3 regions of the Enterobacter sp. 3U4 genome follow, and region 3 is predicted to be linked to each of the others. Evidence: predicted binding sites of a transcription regulator. Region 3 holds the regulator's gene; each other region holds the start of a gene.
What was found. Region 3 encodes PurR, which represses purine synthesis genes. Its sites were predicted from a motif close to CANGCAAACGTTTGCNTG; they were not measured.
Positions count from the first base shown of each region.

Region 1: the regulator PurR is predicted to act here: its motif matches at 4,216-4,233, upstream of glyA (serine hydroxymethyltransferase).
Region 2: the regulator PurR is predicted to act here: its motif matches at 5,407-5,424, upstream of cvpA (colicin V production protein).

Region 1 covers NZ_CP136665.1:475,413-483,372, forward strand. The annotation lists gene qseE (two component system sensor histidine kinase QseE/GlrK) at 1-289, shown strand, start outside; gene qseG (two-component system QseEF-associated lipoprotein QseG) at 291-1,028, shown strand; gene glrR (two-component system response regulator GlrR) at 1,015-2,352, shown strand; gene glnB (nitrogen regulatory protein P-II) at 2,433-2,771, shown strand; gene hmpA (NO-inducible flavohemoprotein) at 2,855-4,045, opposite strand; gene glyA (serine hydroxymethyltransferase) at 4,350-5,603, shown strand; gene RVY89_RS02355 (DoxX family protein) at 5,658-6,080, opposite strand; gene RVY89_RS02360 (3-phenylpropionate MFS transporter) at 6,254-7,399, shown strand; gene csiE (stationary phase inducible protein CsiE) at 7,394-7,960, opposite strand, start outside.
Region 2 covers NZ_CP136665.1:693,175-701,134, forward strand. The annotation lists gene RVY89_RS03315 (aspartate-semialdehyde dehydrogenase) at 1-638, shown strand, start outside; gene truA (tRNA pseudouridine(38-40) synthase TruA) at 638-1,450, shown strand; gene RVY89_RS03325 (DedA family protein) at 1,479-2,138, shown strand; gene accD (acetyl-CoA carboxylase, carboxyltransferase subunit beta) at 2,293-3,198, shown strand; gene folC (bifunctional tetrahydrofolate synthase/dihydrofolate synthase) at 3,269-4,537, shown strand; gene dedD (cell division protein DedD) at 4,527-5,225, shown strand; gene cvpA (colicin V production protein) at 5,480-5,968, shown strand; gene purF (amidophosphoribosyltransferase) at 6,002-7,519, shown strand; gene RVY89_RS03355 (UbiX family flavin prenyltransferase) at 7,609-7,960, shown strand, end outside.
Region 3 covers NZ_CP136665.1:1,962,905-1,970,864, reverse strand. The annotation lists gene cfa (cyclopropane fatty acyl phospholipid synthase) at 1-672, opposite strand, end outside; gene punC (purine nucleoside transporter PunC) at 971-2,170, opposite strand; gene punR (DNA-binding transcriptional activator PunR) at 2,285-3,196, shown strand; gene purR (HTH-type transcriptional repressor PurR) at 3,214-4,239, opposite strand; gene cydH (cytochrome bd-I oxidase subunit CydH) at 4,537-4,626, shown strand; gene RVY89_RS09250 (MFS transporter) at 4,781-5,947, shown strand; gene sodB (superoxide dismutase [Fe]) at 5,986-6,567, opposite strand; gene RVY89_RS09240 (C40 family peptidase) at 6,691-7,437, opposite strand; gene grxD (monothiol glutaredoxin 4) at 7,776-7,960, shown strand, end outside.

The DNA of each region.
Region 1 (7,960 bases), 1.5 Mb from region 3:
TACTGAATCCGGTAACATTTATATCCGAAGTTATACGAAGGGTTCCCGGGTGTTTATCGACGTCGCTAACACCGGCACCCCGATCCCCGATGACGAAAAAACCATGATCTTCGAGCCCTTTTTCCAGGGGAGTCATCAGCGGAAAGGTGCGGTGAAAGGCAGTGGTCTGGGCTTGAGCATCGCCCGGGACTGCATACGACGCATGCAGGGTGAGCTAAACATTGCCACTGACGAACGTTCGGATGTTTGCTTCCGTATTGAACTGCCCCTGAGCCGGAAAAATCAATAAAATGAATCTATGTCTGGTGAGTATGACACACGTCTTTTCCCGCGCCGTACGCGCGGTGTTTTCCCGCAACACGCTTCGCCTGAGCCTGCCCTGTTTATTTCTGGCAGGGTGTGTTTCCCATGCGCCACAAAGTGCCATTAGCGATAAACAGGAAGATAAATGGCCCGATAACCAGCTGGCCGATTTCCTCTCAACCCGCTGTGACGATATCTGGAACCTGTCAGGTCATGACGTTGAAAGCAACCCGCTGTTCTGGCTGCGTGGAATAGATTGCGCCCAGCGTCTGGCCCCGGTAGACGCTCGCTCGAAGGCGGCAATGCTGGATGACGACACCTGGCAGGACGCTTTCAAGCGCGGCATTTTGCTGGCTGATGCCAAAATCACCCCCGTCGAACGCCGCGCCAACGTGACGCGACTGGACACGTTCGTGGTCAATCTTCCCGTGCAGGTACGCCCGGTATACCAGCTCTGGCGCGATGGGCAGACATTACAGCTTCAGCTGTCTGAAGAGCGCTCCCGCTACAGCAAGCTGCAACAGTCAACCGACAGCGAGCTTGATACGCTGCGTCAACAGCAGCAACATCTACGTACGCAGCTGGATACCACAACGCGTAAGCTGGAGAACCTGACCGATATCGAACGGCAGCTCTCGTCGCGTAAATATCAGCCGGGGAGTTCATCCGCGGCACCGGACAGCGATACGCCGAAACAAGAGGATGTGAAGCATGACGAGCCGTAAACCTGCCCATCTGTTACTGGTGGATGACGATCCTGGGCTGTTAAAGCTGCTGGGCATGCGTCTGGTGAGTGAAGGCTACAGCGTCGTGACCGCGGAAAGCGGGCAGGAGGGGCTTAAGATCCTCAGCCGCGAGAAAATCGATCTCGTGATAAGCGACCTGCGGATGGACGAAATGGATGGCTTGCAGCTGTTCGCGGAGATCCAGAAGCAGCAGCCGGGTATGCCGGTGATTATCCTGACCGCGCACGGGTCGATCCCGGATGCGGTTGCCGCGACGCAGCAGGGGGTATTCAGCTTCCTGACCAAACCGGTAGACAAAGACGCGCTGTATAAGGCTATCGACAGCGCGCTGGAACATGCCGCTCCGGCGGGGGATCAAGCGTGGCGGGAGTCCATCGTCACCCGTAGCCCCGTGATGCTGCGCCTGCTAGAGCAGGCGAGGATGGTAGCACAGTCTGACGTCAGCGTGCTCATCAACGGCCAGAGCGGAACCGGGAAAGAGATCCTGGCGCAGGCGATCCATAACGCCAGCCCGCGCAGTAAAAACGCCTTTATCGCCATTAACTGCGGTGCGCTCCCGGAACAGCTGCTCGAATCCGAACTGTTTGGTCACGCCCGCGGCGCATTCACCGGCGCGGTGAGCAGCCGGGAAGGGCTGTTCCAGGCCGCGGAAGGTGGCACGCTGTTCCTGGACGAAATTGGCGACATGCCCGCGCCGCTGCAGGTCAAGCTGCTGCGCGTGCTGCAGGAGCGCAAAGTGCGCCCGCTGGGCAGCAATCGCGATATCGATATTAATGTGCGTATTATTTCGGCGACCCACCGCGATCTGCCAAAAGTGATGGCCCGCAACGAGTTTCGTGAAGATCTCTACTACCGTCTGAACGTGGTGAATCTGAAGATCCCGGCGCTGGCGGAGCGCGCGGAAGATATTCCGCTGCTGGCGAACCACCTTTTGCGCCAGGCGGCCGACCGCCATAAACCGTTCGTGCGCGCTTTTTCCACCGATGCGATGAAGCGGCTAATGGCCGCAAGCTGGCCGGGTAACGTGCGTCAGCTGGTCAACGTGATTGAGCAGTGCGTGGCGCTGACCTCCTCACCGGTGATCAGCGATGCGCTGGTGGAGCAGGCGCTGGAAGGGGAAAACACGGCGCTGCCGACGTTTGCGGAAGCGCGCAACCAGTTTGAGCTGAACTATCTGCGCAAGCTGCTGCAGATCACCAAAGGCAACGTGACCCACGCGGCGCGGATGGCCGGGCGCAACCGCACCGAATTTTACAAGCTACTCTCGCGCCACGAGCTGGAAGCAAACGATTTTAAAGAGTAGTACCGCAAAATTTGCCTGAATATGGTACTGTGAGCAATCGATTACGAGGCAGCTTACAGGCAAGAGTTTAAGGACCCACCATGAAAAAGATTGATGCGATTATTAAACCTTTCAAACTGGATGATGTGCGTGAAGCGCTGGCGGAAGTCGGCATCACCGGGATGACCGTGACGGAAGTGAAAGGTTTTGGTCGTCAGAAAGGTCACACCGAGCTTTACCGTGGCGCAGAATACATGGTCGACTTTCTGCCGAAAGTGAAAATTGAAATCGTGGTCAGCGACGATATCGTCGATACCTGTGTGGACACCATTATCCGCACGGCGCAAACCGGCAAAATTGGCGACGGTAAAATCTTCGTCTTTGACGTGGCGCGCGTGATCCGTATCCGTACCGGCGAAGAAGACGACGCCGCGATTTAACATTGCCAACGGTTTTGTAGGCCGGGTAAGGCGCAGCCGCCACCCGGCGAAAGAAAAGCCCCTCGAAAGAGGGGCTTTTTGCATTACAGCACCTTATGCGGCCCGAAACATTCATAATGAATGTTGTCTTTGTTTAAGCCCAGCTCCACCAGCTGCTTCGCGGCATACTGCATAAACGCCACCGGCCCACAGACGTAGAACTGCATATCCGGTGCGCTGAACAGGCCTTCATGCTGGCTCAGATTCATCAGACCCTCACTGTCAAAGCGTGCAGCTGCGCGGTCTGCTTCCGTCGGCAGGCGATACCAGGTATGCGCGGTGAAGCGCGGCAGGGACGTCCCGAGCGTTTTCACTTCATCCGCAAAAGCGTGCACGTTGCCATTTTCCGCCGCGTGGAACCAGTTTACCTGCGCACCGTGGTTTGCTTTCGACAGCGTATCAAGCATCGCCAGCATTGGCGTTTGGCCGACGCCCGCAGAGATCAGCGTGACCGGCGTATGGGCTTCAACGGCCATAAAGAAATCGCCCGCCGGCGCGGCCAGATGGACCACGTCACCCACGTTCGCTTCGTTGTGCAGCCAGCTGGAAACCTGACCGCCGTCCTCACGCTTCACCGCAATGCGGTAGCCTTTGCCGTTTGGCTTGCGCGTAAGGGAATACTGGCGGATCTCCTGATGCGGGAAGCCTTCAGGCTTCAGCCACACGCCCAGATACTGGCCCGGCTGGTAATCGGCAACCGGCTGTCCGTCCACCGGCTCAAACTCGAAGCTGGTAATTAACGCGCTGCGCGGCGTTTTCTCAACGATGCGGAACGCGCGCGTGCCTTTCCAGCCGCCGTTCTTGCTGGCGTTTTCGCTGTAGATCTGTGCTTCACGGTTGATAAACACGTTGGCCAGCACGCCGTAGGCTTTACCCCACGCGTCCAGCACCTCCTGACCCGGGCTGAACATTTCGTCCAGGGTTGCCAGCAGATGACCGCCCACGATGTTGTACTGCTCGGGTTTGATCTGGAAGCTGGTATGTTTCTGCGCGATTTTTTCCACCGCAGGCAGCAATGCCTGCAGGTTTTCAATATTGCTGGCGTAGGCCGCGATGGCGTTGAACAGCGCTTCACGCTGATCGCCGTTACGCTGGTTGCTCATGTTGAATATCTCTTTGAGCTCCGGGTTGTGCGTGAACATGCGATCGTAGAAATGGGCGGTGAGTTTAGGGCCGGTTTGCACCAGCAGGGGAATGGTGGCTTTAACGGTAGCGATGGTTTGAGCGTCGAGCATGAGCGCGTCCTTCTGATGTCACTTTAATGATGTATTTTAAATGCATCTTATAAAAAATACCCCTGCGTTGTAAATGGTTCTTTGCAAGATGAAAAATATGCATCACAAACCTGAAAAGAAATCCGCTGGAAAGGGCTAGAGCTTTATTCCTCAAACCCTTGCGTGGCGGGTAGGAAAACGTTTGCGTAAAATCGTTTGTCAAGACCTGTTATCACAGAACTAATCAGTTATACTGTTGCCCGTCGTCCAACAGGACTGCCTTTTCAGGCCAAAATTTACTTGTTAGCTGAGTCAGGAGATGCGGATGTTAAAGCGTGAAATGAACATTGCCGATTATGATGCCGAACTGTGGCAGGCTATGGAGCAGGAAAAAGTACGTCAGGAAGAGCACATCGAACTGATCGCCTCCGAAAACTACACCAGCCCGCGCGTTATGCAGGCGCAGGGTTCTCAGCTGACCAACAAATACGCTGAAGGTTACCCGGGCAAACGCTATTACGGCGGTTGCGAGTACGTTGATATCGTTGAGCAGCTGGCTATCGACCGTGCGAAAGAGCTTTTTGGCGCTGACTACGCGAACGTGCAGCCGCACTCTGGCTCTCAGGCTAACTTTGCGGTCTACACCGCGCTGCTGCAGCCGGGCGATACCGTTCTGGGTATGAACCTGGCGCAGGGCGGCCACCTGACTCACGGCTCCCCGGTTAACTTCTCCGGCAAACTGTACAACATCATCCCTTACGGTATTGATGAGTCCGGCAAAATTGACTACGAAGACATGGCGAAGCAGGCTAAAGAGCACAAGCCGAAGATGATCATCGGTGGCTTCTCTGCTTACTCCGGTATCGTTGACTGGGCAAAAATGCGCGAAATCGCAGACAGCATCGGTGCTTACCTGTTCGTTGACATGGCGCACGTTGCGGGCCTGATTGCCGCAGGCGTTTACCCGAACCCGGTTCCACACGCTCACGTTGTGACCACCACCACCCACAAAACCCTGGCGGGTCCACGCGGTGGCCTGATCCTGGCGAAAGGCGGTGACGAAGAGCTGTACAAAAAACTGAACTCCGCGGTGTTCCCAAGCGCGCAGGGCGGCCCGCTGATGCACGTTATCGCAGCAAAAGCGGTAGCGCTGAAAGAAGCGATGGAGCCAGAGTTCAAGGTTTACCAGCAGCAGGTTGCTAAGAACGCCAAAGCGATGGTGGAAGTGTTCCTGAACCGCGGCTACAAAGTGGTATCCGGCGGGACTGAAAACCACCTGTTCCTGCTGGATCTGGTTGATAAGAACCTGACCGGTAAAGAAGCTGACGCTGCCCTGGGCCGCGCCAACATCACCGTGAACAAAAATAGCGTGCCAAACGATCCTAAGAGCCCGTTCGTGACCTCCGGTATTCGTATCGGTTCTCCGGCCGTGACTCGCCGCGGCTTCAAAGAAGCGGAAGTGAAAGAGCTGGCTGGCTGGATGTGTGACGTTCTGGACAACATCAATGACGAAGCGGTTATCGAGCGCGTCAAAGGTAAAGTTCTGGATATCTGCGCACGCTTCCCGGTTTACGCATAATTCCTCTGCTTTGCAGAAATAAAAAAGGCCGCGCATGCGGCCTTTTTTTATGGCTTAACGCCGGTCCAGGGAGATGGCGCCTGGCCCCACAATCGCCAGCAAAATAAAGGCGCCAGCAATACTGATATTCTTGTAGAAGTTAATCATATTCGGTACGACCGCATCACCGGTCATATCCCAGTAGTGATGCCCAATCACCGCCGTTCCGAGGGTGTAGAACACAAACAGTACCGCGAGAGGACGGGTGAAAAAGCCCAGTACGATCAGAATGGCGGCAGGCACTTCCATCACCACCGCAATAATGGCCGCCAGCATGGGCATCGGCGTCCCCAGCGAGGTCATGTATTGTACGGTGCCGCTAAATCCCGTCAGTTTTGGATAACCAAAGATAATAAACAGCACGACAAGCGCGATGCGGCCAATGAGCAGCAGCAGGTGACGTGACTGGCCGAAATCGAGATAACGTAGTGAGTTCATGGCAGAAAAACCTCGGCAAGGGGAGTAATTTAAACGTAATACATATTTTTATTCCCTGCCATAAGCCAGGCGACTGCACGAGATGTTAAATTTTCGTTAATTTATAGCAGGCTATCTACTTGCTTAATTTTTATATTCTCGCCAGACTATGGCCTCGATTTCGGGAGGGATTCATGGTCTTGCATTCCATGCGCTGGCTGGCGCTCAGTTATTTCACCTATTTCTTTAGCTACGGCATTTTTCTGCCTTTCTGGAGCGTCTGGCTCAAGGGTATCGGCCTGACTCCTGAGACCATCGGCGTCCTGCTGGGAGCCGGGCTGGTGGCTCGTTTCCTCGGCAGCCTGCTGATTGCCCCGCGCGTCAGCGATCCCTCCTTACTGATCAAGGCCGTGCGCATTCTGGCTCTGCTGACCCTGGTCTTTGTGGCCTGCTTCTGGGTCAGCCACCAGTTTGCATGGCTGATGGTGGTGATGGTCGGCTTTAACCTGTTCTTCTCTCCGCTGGTGCCGCTGACGGATGCCCTGGCGAACACCTGGCAAAAGCAGATCACCATGGACTACGGTCGCGTGCGCCTGTGGGGCTCTATCGCCTTTGTGATTGGCTCGGCGCTGGTGGGCAAACTGGTCAGTCTTTACGATTACCGCGCCATTCTTGCCCTGCTGAGCATCGGTATTGCCTCGATGCTGCTGGGCATGCTGCTGCGACCGTCGGTGATGCCGCAAGGGGAAAGTCGCCATCAGGAGAGCGCTGGCTGGCCCGCCTGGCGAAGCCTGGTCGCACAAAGCTGGCGTTTTCTGGCGTGCGTGTGTCTCCTTCAGGGGGCACATGCGGCGTACTATGGCTTCAGCGCCATCTACTGGCAGGGGGCGGGATATTCTGCTTCCGCCGTGGGCTATCTGTGGTCGCTGGGGGTGGTGGCCGAAGTCATTATCTTTGCCCTGAGTAAAAAACTGTTCCGTCGCTTTGGCGCGCGTGACCTGCTGCTGCTTTCCGCCGTGTGCGGCGTGGCGCGCTGGGGGATTATGGGATGGACGACCGATCTGCCGTGGCTGATTGTGGCGCAAATTCTTCACTGCGGCACCTTTACCGTGTGCCATCTGGCGGCCATGCGCTATATCGCTGCGCGCGAGGGCGGGGACGTGATTCGCCTGCAGGCCGTCTATTCGGCGGTCGCAATGGGAGGCAGTATCGCGATCATGACGGTGTTTGCCGGGTTCCTCTATCAGCACCTGGGGCACGGCGTCTTCTGGGTGATGGCGCTGGTCGCCTTGCCCGCCATTGTTGTTCGCCCTAAAGTGGCCGCCCGCGCGTCGCTATGATTCCAGCATGGCGCGTATATGTTCTTGCTGCTGCGCGTTTAATGTCTCAACGGCATGGATCAGCGGCGGCGAGAACAGCGGCAGGGCCGTAGGGTAGGGGGTGATAACCAGCGCGGCCTCGCGCGGCGCCCCCTCTTTCTGAAAGGCCTGCAGCGTCAAATAGCGAATATTAAGCGGCAGCAGCGTCAGCTCGCGAAGCTGCTGTTCAATCAGATCCTCGCTGGCCTTATCGTCTCCCGTCAGCAGGATCACCTGTTTTTCGTGCAGATCGGTCTCCTGCATCAGCCAGGCACCAAAAATCACCGCCACGAGGCTCATCTCTTCATCGGAAAAACGCAGCCCAAATTCCGCTTCCAGCTCAAACAGCGCTTCCTTCGTGGTACGTAACAGCCGGGGATAGAGACGATGGATCTCCTCCGGCAGGCTAGTGTCGATGCCGATCTCAAACAGCGAGCGGTCCAGCGCCTGAGCAAGATGGATATACAGCTGATCGGTCAGCCCTTGCTCATCGCTGAAGTTCATCCCGGTCTGGGAGCGAAAACGGGCGACCATGCGCACGAT
Region 2 (7,960 bases), 1.3 Mb from region 3:
TTATTGCGGTGCCGAACAGCCTGACCAGCCAGCTGCTGACCGCGCTGAAACCGCTGATCGACGACGGTGGCCTGTCGCGCATTACCGTTACCAGCCTGCTGTCCGCGTCCGCGAACGGCAAAAAGGCCGTTGACGCGCTGGCCGGGCAGAGTGCGAAGCTGCTGAACGGTATCCCGATTGACGAAGATGATTTCTTTGGCCGCCAGCTGGCGTTCAACATGCTGCCGCTGCTGCCGGACCGCGAGGGCTCCGTGCGCGAAGAGCGTCGTATCGTTGATGAAGTGCGTAAAATTCTGCAGGACGATGGCCTGATGATCTCCGCGAACGTCGTGCAGTCCCCGGTCTTTTACGGCCACGCGCAGATGGTTGGCTTTGAAGCCCTGCGTCCGCTGGCGGCGGAAGAGGCGCGCGACGCGTTTGGCCGCGGCGAAGACATCGTGCTCTCTGAAGAGAGCGAGTTCCCGACCCAGGTTGGCGATGCCACCGGTAGCGCGCATCTTTCCGTTGGCTGCGTGCGTAACGATTACGGCATGCCGGAACAGGTTCAGTTCTGGTCCGTTGCCGACAACGTTCGCTTTGGCGGCGCGCTGATGGCGGTCAAAATCGCCGAAAAACTGGTGCAGGAGTATCTGTACTGATGTCAGGCGTGGAACAAAAGCCGGTCCATAGAATTGCCCTCGGAATTGAGTACGATGGCAGTAAATATTATGGCTGGCAGCGTCAGAACGAAGTGCGCAGCGTCCAGGAGAAGCTGGAGAAAGCGCTCTCTCAGGTGGCAAACGAGCCGATTAACGTCCTGTGCGCAGGACGTACGGACGCGGGTGTTCACGGCACGGGGCAGGTGGTGCACTTTGAAACCACCGCCGTGCGTAAGGATGCCGCCTGGACGCTGGGGGTAAATGCGAATTTGCCTGGTGACATTGCGGTGCGTTGGGTAAAAGCTGTGCCGGATGATTTTCACGCGCGCTTTAGCGCCACGGCGCGTCGCTACCGTTATGTCATCTACAACCAGCGCCTGCGTCCAGCGGTGTTAAGCCAGGGCGTGACGCATTTTTATGAACCGCTTGATGCAGAACGTATGCATCGCGCGGCGCAGTGTCTGATTGGAGAAAATGACTTTACGTCGTTTCGTGCGGTGCAGTGCCAGTCCCGTACGCCGTGGCGCAACGTCATGCACATAAACGTCAGCCGTTTTGGCGCGTATGTGGTGGTGGATATCAAAGCCAATGCCTTTGTACATCATATGGTTCGGAATATTGTGGGCAGCCTGATGGAAGTGGGTGCCGGACACCAGCCGGAGAGCTGGATTGCAGACCTGCTTGCAGCGAAGGACAGAACGCTTGCGGCAGCTACGGCGAAAGCGGAAGGGTTGTATCTGGTCTCGGTAGACTATCCGGATCGGTTTGACCTGCCGAAACCGCCAATGGGCCCGCTGTTTTTAGCGGACTAAACAAAGGTGCAATTAGGGCTTAGACAATATGGACGTAATACGTTTTCTGATTGATTTCATTTTGCATATTGATGTTCACCTGGCGGAGCTGGTCGCGCAGTATGGCGTCTGGGTTTACGCCATTCTGTTCCTCATTCTGTTTTGTGAAACCGGACTGGTCGTTACCCCATTCCTGCCAGGGGATTCGCTGCTGTTCGTTGCCGGCGCGCTATCGGCGTTACCCACTAACGATCTGAACGTGCATCTTATGGTTGTGCTGATGGTGATTGCCGCTATTGTCGGTGATGCGGTTAACTATACGATTGGACGAGTGTTCGGTGAGCGGCTTTTCAGCAATCCTGATTCGAAAATTTTCCGTCGCAGCTATTTAGACAAAACCCATGCGTTCTATGAACGCCATGGCGGAAAAACCATTATCCTTGCGCGGTTTGTGCCTATTGTGCGCACATTTGCACCGTTTGTGGCGGGAATGGGGCATATGTCCTATCGTCATTTTGCCATGTATAACGTCCTGGGGGCGCTGCTGTGGGTGCTGCTGTTTACCTATGCAGGCTACCTTTTTGGCGATCTTCCGATCGTTCAGGAAAACCTTAAGTTGCTGATTGTAGCGATTATTGTGCTTTCCATACTGCCGGGCGTTATCGAAATCATTCGTCACAAACGTGCGGCGGCAAAGCAAGCGAAGTAAATGCACGCTGGCGGTTCGACCACTTTTTTATCCAAAGTTTCGGGCTGTTATGTTTTAATGTGCAACATTCATGGTCTGTTGGAGGCAAAAATGGCATTATTCGCCTCTTATAGCAAAACTGGCATACGACCAGGTTCAGGCAGAAAGGTTATCAATGAGCTGGATTGAACGAATTAAAAGCAACATTACCCCAACTCGCAAAGCGAGCATTCCTGAAGGGGTATGGACGAAGTGTGATAGCTGCGGCCAGGTTCTGTATCGCGCAGAGCTGGAGCGCAACCTTGAGGTGTGTCCGAAGTGTGACCACCATATGCGTATGTCGGCGCGCAACCGCCTGCATAGCCTGCTGGACGAAGGCTCTCTGGTAGAGCTGGGTAGCGAACTCGAGCCGAAAGACGTGCTGAAGTTCCGCGATTCCAAAAAATACAAAGATCGTCTGGCCTTTGCACAGAAAGAGACCGGCGAGAAAGACGCGCTGATCGTCATGAAAGGCACCCTGCATGAGATGCCGGTTGTCGCCGCTGCCTTTGAGTTCTCCTTTATGGGTGGCTCAATGGGCTCCGTGGTCGGTGCGCGCTTCGTGCGTGCCGTAGAGCAGGCGCTGGAAGACAACTGTCCGCTGATCTGCTTCTCTGCCTCCGGCGGTGCGCGTATGCAGGAAGCGCTGATGTCGCTGATGCAGATGGCAAAAACCTCTGCTGCGCTGGCGAAGATGCAGGAGCGCGGTCTGCCGTACATCTCCGTGCTGACCGACCCAACCATGGGCGGCGTCTCCGCGAGCTTCGCGATGCTGGGCGATCTGAACATCGCTGAGCCAAAAGCGCTGATCGGCTTTGCCGGTCCTCGCGTTATCGAGCAGACCGTTCGTGAAAAACTGCCGCCGGGCTTCCAGCGCAGTGAGTTCCTTATCGAGAAAGGCGCCATCGACATGATCGTCCGCCGTCCGGAAATGCGCCTGAAGCTGGCGAGCATCCTGGCGAAGCTGATGAATCTGCCAGCGCCGAACCCGGATGAGCCGCGCGAAGGCGTGGTGGTACCGGATCAGGAACCCGAGGCCTGATAACTGAAAAGGGCAGGGCCGGTTGGCGCTGCCCTTTTGCTTTCTAATCTGTTAATGACAACCGGGCATTATGGAAAATAAAAGCATTCCCCAAGCCACGTCGCCCCTGGCCGCGTGGCTTTCTTATCTGGAAAACCTGCACAGTAAAACCATCGATATGGGGCTTGAGCGCGTAAGCCAGGTTGCGGCGCGTCTTGATGTGCTCAAACCGGCGCCGTTCGTGTTCACCGTCGCGGGAACCAACGGTAAAGGCACGACCTGCCGCACGCTGGAATCCGTCCTGATGGCGGCCGGTTACAGAGTTGGCGTTTACAGCTCTCCGCACCTGGTGCGCTACACCGAGCGGGTCCGCGTGCAAAATCGCGAACTGCCGGAATCCGCGCATACGGCGTCGTTCGCAGAAATTGAAGCCGCGCGCGGAGAGATCTCATTAACCTATTTTGAATACGGTACCCTGTCGGCCCTGTGGCTGTTCAAACAGGCGCAGCTGGATGTGGTGATCCTTGAGGTTGGCCTCGGCGGACGTCTTGATGCAACCAATATCGTGGATGCGGACGTGGCGGTGGTCACCAGCATCGCGCTGGACCATGTCGACTGGCTGGGGCCGGATCGTGAAAGCATTGGCCGCGAGAAGGCCGGTATTTTCCGCGCAAATAAACCCGCCGTGGTCGGCGAACCGGATATGCCGCATACCATTGCTGAAGTTGCGAACGAGAAGGGGGCGCAGCTGCTGCGCCGCGGCGTTGACTGGCAGTATGAGGTTCAGGGCAACGGCTGGCGCTTTAGCGACGCGCAGGGCGCGCTCGACAACCTGCCGCTGCCGCAGGTGCCGCAGCCGAACGCGGCCACCGCGCTGGCTGCACTGCGCGCCAGCGGATTAGCGGTGGGCGAGCAGGCAATCCGCAACGGCATTCAGAGCGCAATTCTGCCCGGGCGTTTCCAGATCGTCAGCGAGTCACCGCGCCTGATTCTGGACGTGGCGCACAACCCGCATGCGGCGGCGTATCTCGCGGGACGTCTCAAATCGTTACCAAAAACCGGGCGCGTGCTGGCGGTTATCGGTATGCTTCATGATAAAGATATCGGCGGGACGCTGGCCTGCATGGAGAGTGTGGTCGATAGCTGGTATTGTGCTCCTCTGGAGGGGCCGCGCGGCGCGACGGCTGAGCAGCTGATGGAACATCTCGGCAAAGGCGCAATCTATAGTAGCGTGGCTCAGGCCTGGCATGCCGCGATGGCGGATGCTAAACCAGAAGATACCGTGCTGGTGTGTGGGTCATTCCACACGGTGGCACATGTCATGGAAGCGATGGACGCGGGGAGAACCGGTGGCGAGTAAGTTTCAGAACCGTTTAACAGGAACCATTGTGCTGGTCGCGCTCGGGGTGATTATTCTCCCGGGGCTGCTCGACGGGCAGAAAAAGCATTATCAGGATGAGTTTGCCGCTATTCCGCTGGTGCCGAAGCCGGGTGACCGCGATGAGCCGGATATGCTGCCCGCGGCGACGCAGGCGCTGCCTGCTCAGCCGCCGGAAGGCGCGGCGGAAGAGGTGCGCGCGGGTGATGCCGCCGCACCGTCGCTCGACCCGTCTCGCCTGGCGGCCACGAGCAACAGCGATATCGATCCCGTGCCGGTCGAACAGCCTAAACCGGTTGAAAAACCGAAGCCGGTTGAGAAGCCGCAGCCGAAACCGCAGCGTGATAAAGCGGCAGAACAGCTCGCCGCGGCGTCAGAGACGCCTCCGCCAGCAAAACCGACGCAGCAGGACGCTGCTGCTCCAACGGGGAAAGCCTACGTGGTGCAGCTCGGTGCGCTGAAAAACGCCGATAAAGTCAACGAGGTCGTGAGCAAACTGCGCAGTGCGGGATATCGTGTTTACACTTCACCTTCCACGCCGGTGCAGGGTAAAATTACCCGTATCCTCGTGGGGCCAGAAGCGTCCAAAGATAAGCTTAAAGGTTCACTCGGTGAGCTGAAGCAGATCTCCGGCCTGAGCGGTGTGGTGATGGGCTACAGCGCAAACTGATAAGATCTTGCCCCTCACCCTGACCCTCTCCCCTGAGGGGAGAGGGGACGATTTTCTCCCTCTATCTTGTGGGAGAGGGCTGGGGGGAGGGAGAGCAGACGTTCAAAGAAACGTCAAAAGGACCGGGGGCGTTGAACATTTTTTCAGCGCCTTTTTTATTTACGCGCGGGAAGGAAATCCCTACGCAAACGTTTTCTTTTTCTGTTAGAATTCGCCCCGAACTGGATGACAGGGCGTTAAATCGTGGGACACATATGGTCTGGATTGATTACGCCATCATTGCGGTGATTGGTTTTTCCTGTCTGGTTAGCCTGATCCGTGGCTTTGTTCGTGAAGCGTTATCGCTGGTAACCTGGGGTTGTGCTTTCTTTGTTGCCAGTCATTACTACACTTACCTGTCTGTCTGGTTCACGGGCTTTGAAGATGAACTGGTCCGAAACGGAATTGCCATCGCGGTGCTCTTTATCGCAACGCTGATTGTCGGCGCTATCGTGAATTACGTGATAGGTCAGCTGGTCGAGAAAACCGGTCTGTCAGGAACGGACAGGGTGCTCGGGATCTGTTTCGGGGCGTTACGAGGCGTGCTGATTGTGGCCGCGATCCTGTTCTTCCTGGATACCTTCACCGGGTTCTCCAAAAGCGAAGACTGGCAAAAATCGCAGCTCATTCCAGAGTTCAGCTTCATCATCAGATGGTTCTTTGACTATCTGCAAAGCTCGTCGAGTTTTTTGCCCAGGGCATAAACCCTGAGATGTGGCTTAACGAGGAAAAGACGAATGTGCGGTATTGTCGGTATCGCCGGTTTCATGCCGGTAAACCAGTCGATTTATGACGCGTTAACGGTGCTTCAGCACCGTGGGCAGGATGCTGCGGGTATCATCACCATTGATGCAAACAACTGCTTCCGTTTACGCAAGGCGAATGGCCTGGTAAACGATGTGTTTGAAGCCCGCCATATGCAGCGTCTGCAAGGTAATATGGGGATCGGTCACGTTCGTTATCCTACTGCTGGCAGTTCCAGCGCCTCGGAGGCACAGCCTTTCTACGTCAACTCACCGTATGGCATCACCCTTGCTCATAACGGCAACCTGACCAACGCGCATGAGCTGCGTAAAAAGCTGTTCGAAGAGAAACGTCGCCACATTAACACCACCTCTGATTCTGAAATCCTGCTCAATGTGTTCGCCAGCGAGCTGGATAACTTCCGTCACTATCCGCTGGAAGCAGATAATATTTTTGCCGCGATTGCCGCGACAAACCGTCAGATCCGCGGCGCGTACGCCTGCGTTGCGATGATCATCGGTCACGGTATGGTCGCTTTCCGCGATCCAAACGGCATTCGTCCGCTGGTGCTCGGTAAGCGTGACCTCGGCGATGGCCGTACTGAATATATGGTTGCCTCTGAAAGCGTGGCGCTGGATACCCTGGGCTTCGAATTCCTGCGCGACGTTGCGCCGGGCGAAGCGGTTTACATCACCGAGAAGGGCCAGCTGTTTACCCGCCAGTGTGCCGACAACCCGGTCAGCAACCCGTGCCTGTTTGAATACGTTTACTTTGCCCGTCCGGATTCGTTCATCGACAAAATTTCCGTCTACAGCGCGCGCGTCAACATGGGCACCAAGCTGGGCGAGAAGATTGCCCGCGAGTGGGACGATCTCGACATTGACGTGGTTATTCCTATCCCGGAAACCTCCTGCGATATCGCGCTGGAGATCGCCCGCATTCTGGACAAGCCATACCGTCAGGGCTTCGTGAAGAACCGCTACGTTGGCCGCACGTTTATCATGCCGGGACAGCATCTGCGCCGTAAGTCCGTGCGCCGCAAGCTGAACGCCAACCGCGCGGAATTCCGCGACAAGAACGTTCTGCTGGTGGACGACTCAATCGTTCGCGGTACCACTTCTGAGCAGATTATCGAGATGGCGCGCGAAGCGGGTGCGAAGAAAGTCTACCTGGCCTCTGCTGCGCCGGAGATTCGCTTCCCGAACGTGTACGGCATCGATATGCCAACCGCCAACGAGCTGATCGCTCACGGCCGTGAAGTGGATGAAATTCGCCAGATCATCGGTGCCGACGGCCTGATTTTCCAGGATCTGAACGATCTCATCGACGCGGTGCGTGCCGAGAACCCGGAAATTCAGCAGTTTGAATGCTCCGTGTTCAACGGTATTTACGTGACCAAAGACGTTGACCAGCAGTACCTCGACTATCTTGATTCGCTGCGCAACGACGATGCGAAAGCCGTCCAGCTGCAGAACGATCTCGAAAGCTTAGAGATGCACAACGAAGGTTGATGCTCCGGCAGGTGAGGGCGAATGCCCTCACTTGCAACTCCCCGCAAAATCCTGCACAGTCTGCCCTGAAATCAGTAAGGGCGAAAATCATGAAACGACTCATTGTTGGGCTCAGCGGCGCCAGCGGCGCGATTTACGGCGTACGTTTGTTGCAGGTTCTGCGTAACGTGGCGGACGTCGAAACCCATCTGGTGATGAGCCAGGCGGCGCGGCAGACCCTCTCTCTGGAAACCGATCTCTCCCTGCGCGATGTTCAGGCGCTGGCGGATGTCGTTCACGATGCCCGTGATATCGCTGCCAGCATCTCCTCAGGCTCGTTTAAAACAGCCGGCATGGTAATCCTGCCCTGTTCCATTAAAACGCTCTCCGGCATTGTGAATAGCTATACCGACACCCTGGTGACGCGCGCGGCGGATGTGGTGCTGAAGGAGCGTCGTCCTC
Region 3 (7,960 bases):
GTCACGGTAGTCCTGCAGCCGGATATCCACATCGAGGCCCTGGCAGCGCTCTCGCGCCATTTTTTGCTGTTCCGCTGAAATCGTGACGCCGACGACGCTGACGGCATAGTGCTTCGCCATAAAATACGCCAGCCCGCCCCAGCCGCAGCCGATATCCAGCACGCGCATACCGGGCTGTAGCTGCAGCTTCTCGCTAATCAGACGCAGCTTTGCCTGCTGGGCCTCTTCAAGCGTCGACGCCTCTTTCCAGTAGGCGCAGGAGTACTGCATGAAAGGGTCCAGCATACGGCTGAACAGGTCGTTGCCAAGATCGTAGTGTTCTTTGCCCACGATCCACGCGCGTTTTTTACTTTGCAGATTGAACAGTCGGGCAGAGGCGACACGCAGGGTGTCTTTCAGATTGTGAGGGAGTTGATTTTCAAGACCGGCACGCAGCACGCTGGCGAAAAAGGTATCCAGACGTTCGCACTCCCACCAGCCGTCCATATAGCTTTCACCCAGGCCTAACGATCCCTCCCGCAACACGCGTTTAAAAAAGTCGGGATGTTTAACCTGAGGATCGGATGGCGATGATCCATTGATAGTGATGCCTGCTCGACCTAACAGTTCACTGACGATCCGGGACCAGTTATCGTCCGGAACGCTGACTTCTTCTATACACGATGAACTCATAGCTTCTCCATCACCCTACTGTGATCAGAACCTTAAAACAGCGTAGACGCTTTTTTTGGTTTGTGAGAAATCTCACGGTAAATACCGTGAGGCTAGTATCCGACGTAGAACAGAGGAAGGGAGATAACCCTTGCCGAAATGCCTTCCATGGTAAAACGGGAGCACTCCGGCTCCCGTTAACACTTAATATTTATCGTATTTAATCGAACCAAATTTAGTATAGGCCTCAAAATTTGGTGATTCAATATAAAATTCTTAGCAACCTAATGACTGAAATGTAACATGATTTCTGACGCAATCAGGCATGTGACGTTTCAACCCGAGCACTATTTTCCTGCTCACGCTGCGCGGAAGCCTGCATGCGGTAACCCAATACCGCCAGCACTACGGTGAACAGCATCACGCTGGTGGTTGTCAAAAGCGGCGTGGCAATCAGGGCCGAGACCACCAGACTTGCCAGGAAGCACAGCCCCAGCTGCAGGGTGTTCTGCAGCGCGGCGGCGCGACCTGTCGCCTGCGGGAACGGACGCAGCGCCTGGGCTACAACGATTGGGTAAATCGCCCCGTTCGCAATGGCCATCACGCAGAATGGGATCAAAATTTCGGCCAGACCGGCACCCGGAATAAAGCCAACTGCCCAGGTGCCGATGACGCTAAGCGCATACAGCACCAGCAGCCACGGCAGCATCTGCTGACCTTCCCACTTTTGCAGCGCCGCGCGACAGCCGTACCCGCCCACCAGGAACGCGATAGTCTGCGGAACATAGCTCAGGCCGATGGCTGCCGGGCTGTAGCCCATATCGTGCAGAATGAACGGCGAACCGGTGAGCCACGCGAAGAAGCTTGCCGAGCAGGCGGCATAGATCAGGACGTTACCGCGATACGCTTTGGTGCTGAGCAGGGAAGTGAAGGTAATGGGCTTCGCATCGGCATGCGCCTCTTTTTTATGCGCGGGCTTGAGGGCAAACGCAGGAAGCATCAGTACCAGGGTAATGGCAAACAGCGTGGCGAAGATGGCCTGCCAGTCGAAATGCGCGAGGATCCAGCTGCCCAGCAGCGGGGCGAGGGCAGGTGAGAGACCCACCAGCGGCATAATAGTGGCGAAAATACGGTTAGTGCGGTTAGCCGGATAATAGTCGGTGACCAGCGCCTGCCAGGTCACGGCCGCGGCACAGACGCCCACGGCCTGAATAAAGCGCAGCACCAGCAGCCAGGTGGCATCGCGTACCCACAGCATTCCCAGGCAGCCCGCGGCAAAAATGGCCAGGCCCAGCAACAGCACCGGTTTACGACCAAAGCGATCCGAGAGCGGTCCCCACAGCAGCTGCGCGAAAGCAAAGCCGGCGAGGAATAAACTCAGGCTGGCGCTGATGGCGGCAGCAGGGGTTTGCAAATCTTCCTGCATGGCGGCAAACGCCGGCAGGTACATATCGGTGGCCAAAAAGCCCAGCACGCTTAAGCCGCCGAGCCAGATTAAAAAACCGTTCCTGGGTTGCATTATTTTATTCTCCTGAGGAGGCAGGTATACATTGGCGCTGAGTGTAGGGAGTGCAAAGCCGCTTGTGAAACGCTAATATTTGGCGGGTGCATTCAAAAATTTTGCAGGCAGAAAATGTGGTCAGATTATTCTCTTGAAGTGGTCGATGCTGTTGCGCGTAACGGTAGCTTTAGCGGTGCGGCGCAGGAGCTGCACCGCGTCCCTTCGGCAATCAGCTATACGGTGCGTCAGCTGGAGGAGTGGCTGGCGGTTCCGCTGTTTGAACGGCGGCATCGCGACGTGGAATTAACGCCCGCAGGCGCGTGGTTTTTGAAGGAAGGGCGTTCTGTTATCAAAAAAATGCAGATCACCCGCGAACAGTGTCAGCAGATCGCCAACGGTTGGCGGGGACATCTTTCCATCGCGGTGGATAACATCGTTAAGCCGGAACGTACCCGACAGATGATCGTCGATTTCTATCGTCATTTTTCAGACGTCGAGCTGCGGGTCTCGCAGGAGGTGTTCAACGGCGTCTGGGATGCGCTGGCGGACGGCAGGGCCGAGATGGCGATTGGGGCAACGCAGGCGATCCCGGTCGGGGGGCGTTACGCTTTTCGCGATATGGGCATGCTCAGCTGGAAATGCGTGGTGGCACGCGATCATCCCCTGGCGGCGATGGAAGGGCCGCTGAGCGACGATTCGCTACGCAACTGGCCATCGCTGGTGCTGGAGGATACCTCCCGTTCATTGCCTAAGCGTATCACCTGGCTTCTGGACAACCAGCGACGGCTGGTGGCCCCTGACTGGGAATCGTCGGCGACGTGCCTCAGCGCCGGGCTGTGCGTCGCGATGGTGCCCGTTCATTTCGCGCGTCCGCGCATCGATACCGGAGAATGGGTTGAGCTGACGCTTGAAAATCCGTTCCCGGATGCGGCCTGCTGCCTGACCTGGCAGCAAAATGATGTCTCGCCCGCCATGGCCTGGCTGCTGGACTATCTGGGAGACAGCGAAACGCTGAATCGGGAATGGTTACGGGAGCCAGCATAGCTGGCCCCGTAAAGGGATTAACGACGGTAGTCGCGGAACGGACCATCCGCAACGGAACGGCGTTCAATCAGGCGCGGGTGAACTTCAATGGACTGCGACTCTTCGCGCTTGTTGACGATCCTGTCCAGCAGCATATTGAAGGCCGTTTCGCCCAGCGAATCTTTTGGCTGGTGAATGGTTGTCAGCGCCGGGGTGAAGAAGCGCGCGTTACGCACGTTGTCATACCCGATCACGGAAATATCCTGCGGTACGCGCAGACCCAGCTCGTCGGCAGCGCAGAGCGCGCCCATGGCCATGATGTCACCCCCGCAGAAAACGGCGGTCGGGCGGTGCGGCTGGGAAACAATCTGCTGCATCGCGCGGTAGCCTGACTCCGGCTCAAAGTCGCCCTGCACGATCCAGTTTTCCGGCACGGTGATCAGCGCTTCTTCCATCGCTTTCATAAAACCGGCCAGACGGCCCGCGCCGGTGTTACGCTCCAGCGGACCCGGGATCACGCCAATCTCGCGGTGACCGCGTTCGATCAGATAACGACCGGCCATATAGCCACCTTCAAAGGCGTTATCGATAACGGAATCGGTGAAATCCGCGCGCGCTTCGCCCCAGTCCATGACCACCATAGGAATGTGGCGATACTCTTCGAGCATCGACAGCACGGATTCCGGATATTCGGAACACATCACCAGCAGGCCATCAACGCGCTTCTGCGCCATCATCGACAGGTAGGCGCGCTGTTTTTCAATGCTGTTCCAGGCGTTGCCCAGAATCAGGGTATAGCCTTTCTGGAAGCAGTTTTTTTCAACCGCTTCAATGATCTCGGCAAAATAGGCCGCTTCACTGCTGGTTGCCAGCAATCCAATGGATTTGGTGTGATTAACCTTGAGGCTGCGCGCAACCGCACTTGGCGAATAGTGCAGTTCTTTGATCGCTGCCCAGACGGCGTTGCGCGTCTCTTCCGCCACAAAGCGGGTTTTGTTAATTACATGTGATACGGTTGTAGTGGAAACGTTTGCGCGTTTTGCTACGTCTTTAATTGTTGCCATTAAATGTCACTCCAGACCATATCCTAAACTCCTGAAAAACTTGAAGGTAAACGTTTGCCTTCTCTCACCCTTATCACGCAATCTTGAATTGCGGCACGCCGGGAAAACGACACGGGACGTCAGGAGGGGGTCAATGGCCGGTACGCTAATAAATTTAGCGTGGAATTTTGTCCTATCTTGATGAAAAGGGGAAGAGGTAAAGTGGTTATCAGTATAAATCCAGGAAGATTTTTAACGTAATCTGTGCAAAAATGAGCAAGCTCACTTTTCGTGGGGGGATTAAAAGGAGAAAAATTGATGAGTTCCGATCTGAAGTTTTCGCTGTTCACCACCGTTATTGTGCTGGCTCTGATTGTTGCGGCCGGTCTGACGGCTGCGCTGCACTGATTTACGCGGAGGGAGAGCCTTCTCCCTCCCGATTGTTACTTCTCTGGCAAAAATCTTTTGCCATTTTGTTAACTTCTCATTTTTTGTGATTGATGTCATGCTTTCCGCTTCTTTGTTCTGTGTCACCACATGACACGGCATCCGGAGTTGACGCATGAAAATCAATTTTCCCCTGCTGGCCCTGGCGATTGGCGCTTTTGGGATTGGCACCACTGAATTCTCCCCGATGGGGTTACTGCCCGTTATTGCCCGGGGCGTAGATGTCTCGATCCCTGCGGCAGGGATGTTAATCAGCGCCTACGCCATCGGCGTGATGGTCGGTGCGCCGTTGATGACGCTTTTACTTTCGCACCGCGCGCGCCGTAATGCGCTGATTTTCCTGATGGCGATTTTCACCCTGGGCAACGTGCTTTCGGCCATTGCACCGGACTACACCACATTGATGCTGTCACGCATTCTGACCAGCCTTAACCACGGCGCGTTCTTTGGGCTGGGGTCGGTCGTGGCTGCCAGCGTGGTGCCTAAACATAAGCAGGCGAGCGCCGTGGCAACTATGTTCATGGGGCTGACGATTGCCAATATCGGGGGGGTGCCTGCGGCAACCTGGCTGGGAGAAGCGATCGGCTGGCGTATGTCCTTCCTGGCGACTGCCGGACTGGGCGTGGTTGCGATGGTGGCGCTGTTCTTCTCCCTGCCGAAAGGCAGCGCGGGGGAACGTCCTGACGTGCGCAAAGAACTGTCGGTGCTGATGCGCCCGCAGGTGCTCTCCGCGCTGCTCACCACCGTGCTGGGGGCAGGGGCGATGTTTACCCTCTACACCTATATTTCACCGGTATTGCATGACATCACCCACGCAACGCCTCTCTTTGTGACCGCGATGCTGGTGCTGATTGGCGTGGGCTTCTCGATCGGCAACTATCTCGGCGGGAAATTTGCCGACCGTTCCGTGAGCGGGACGCTGAAGGGCTTCTTAACCCTGCTGATTGTCATCATGATTGCCATTCCGTGGCTGGCGCGTAATGAGTTCGGGGCCGCGATCGCGATGGTCGTCTGGGGGGCTGCCACTTTTGCCGTGGTGCCGCCGCTGCAGATGCGCGTGATGCGCGTCGCGCATGAAGCGCCGGGCCTCTCATCTTCGGTCAATATTGGTGCCTTCAACCTGGGCAATGCGCTCGGTGCGGCGGCCGGTGGGGCCGTGATTTCAGGGGGACTGGGGTACAGCTTTGTGCCGGTGATGGGGGCGATTATTGCCGCGCTCGGCCTGCTGCTGGTGATGATGTCGGGTCGTAAGCAGCCAGAAGCCGCCTGCGCTGCGGAATAAACCAAAAACGCAGAAGGGCGAACCCTTCTGCGTGTCTCTTACGCAGCGAAGTTCTTCGCCACAAAGTCCCAGTGAACCAGTGCCCAGAAGTGCTCCAGGTAGTTAGGGCGCGCGTTGCGGTAATCGATGTAGTAAGCGTGTTCCCACACGTCCACGGTCATCAGCGGCTTAGCGCTGGTGGTCAGCGGGGTGCCCGCGTTAGAGGTGGACACGATAGCCAGTTTGCCATCCGCCTCTTTAACCAGCCACGTCCAGCCAGAACCGAAGTTTTTGATGGCGGCATCGGTGAATTTCGCTTTGAAATCCGCGAAGCTGCCAAATGCGGCATTGATAGCGGTAGCCAGTTCACCGACAGGTTCACCGCCGGCATTCGGCGCCAGGCAGTGCCAGTAGAAGGTGTGGTTCCACACCTGAGCCGCGTTGTTAAATACGCCACCCTCTGAGCTGCGAACGATCTCTTCCAGCGTTTTGCCTTCAAAATCGGTGCCCTTGATCAGATTGTTCAGGTTGGTGACGTAAGTCTGGTGATGCTTGCCGTAGTGATATTCCAGGGTTTCCGCAGAAATGTGCGGGGCCAGGGCGTCTTTTGCATACGGTAGTGCAGGTAATTCGAACGACATTGCTTCTCTCCTTATTGTATTTTGCGTTGCCAAATAACCACACAGACAACATGGACAGGATAGCAAATTGAAAGGGTATGCAAAAGAGGAACTTACCCTGCCACGGATGTGGCAGGGCAGGGGTTAGCGAATGGTTTTCGGCGTCATCACGCGACGCGCGCCGACGTAGTGGCGTACCCAGTAATCTTCACTGAGAGAGGTGATCTGAATATCCTGGCCGCTACGCGGTGACTGGATGAATTTCCCGTTGCCGACATAGACGCCGACGTGGTCAGCCGTGCCGCGACCCTGAGTGCGGAAGAACACCAGATCGCCGTTTTCCAGCTCACCGCGGTCAACCGGTGAGGCATCGCGCAGGTGGTACATTTCATTGGCAGTACGAGGAATGCGGAATTTGACCAGATCTTTATAGGCGTAATAAACGAGGCCGCTGCAGTCAAACCCGGTACGCGGCGAGCTGCCACCCCAGTGATAAGGTTTGCCAATCTGCCCCATCAGTTTGTTCATCGCGGTCTTTTGCGCTTTCTGTACGCGCACTTTATGCACTTCCGCTATTTTCGTGACCTTCGTGCATTTCGCCTTGTGGCCTTTACGGGTGATGCATTTTTCAGTAACGAGGTTAGCGGCGGTTTGCGAAGCTTTACTTTTAGCGGAGTGGGCAGTGCGGGAAGGTTTTGTTTTCGTCTTGCTGGAAGCGGTCTGTTTCGTCTGAGCCGGTGTTTTTTTCTTACGTTCTGTGGCTTTCACCAGATGGTTTTTTTGTACAGCAGAATGCCGCGCCTGCTGAGAGGCGTTTGCCACTGGCGTGAAGGTGAGTGAAGTAAACAGTAAAGCACAGAGCGTGATCGAGATTTTATTTATCCGCGCCACTGGGCAGTCCCCTGATAAATGCAGGTCATCAATAATACCCGCGTGTGATTTACAAAGCCCGTCGATTCTAATCTATAAAAACCCAGAAAGTTAATAGCATTTTTCAATCTACAATCCTGTTTCGTTAGCAAGTGCAAAAAAATTCATCGTTCTGTCGCACATTTGCCCACTCCCTAAGCAAAACCCTGACTGCCGCAGGGGTAAACACCATTTGCAATGCAACTTTTCGTGACTCGGGGTAGAATGTATAAACGTGACAAAAATGTTATTTTCCGATGCCAGTCTGAACCGCTACAATGTCAGACGAATGCCGTAACAGAAGTTAAAGGAAGCAAGACATGAGCACCACTATTGAAAAAATCCAGCGCCAGATCGCTGAAAACCCGATTCTGCTGTATATGAAAGGTTCTCCAAAGCTGCCGAGCTGCGGCTTCTCCGCGCAAGCGGTTCAGGCGCTGTCAGCCTGTGGTGAGCGTTTTGCTTACGTTGATATTCTGCAGAACCCGGACATCCGAGCTGAGCT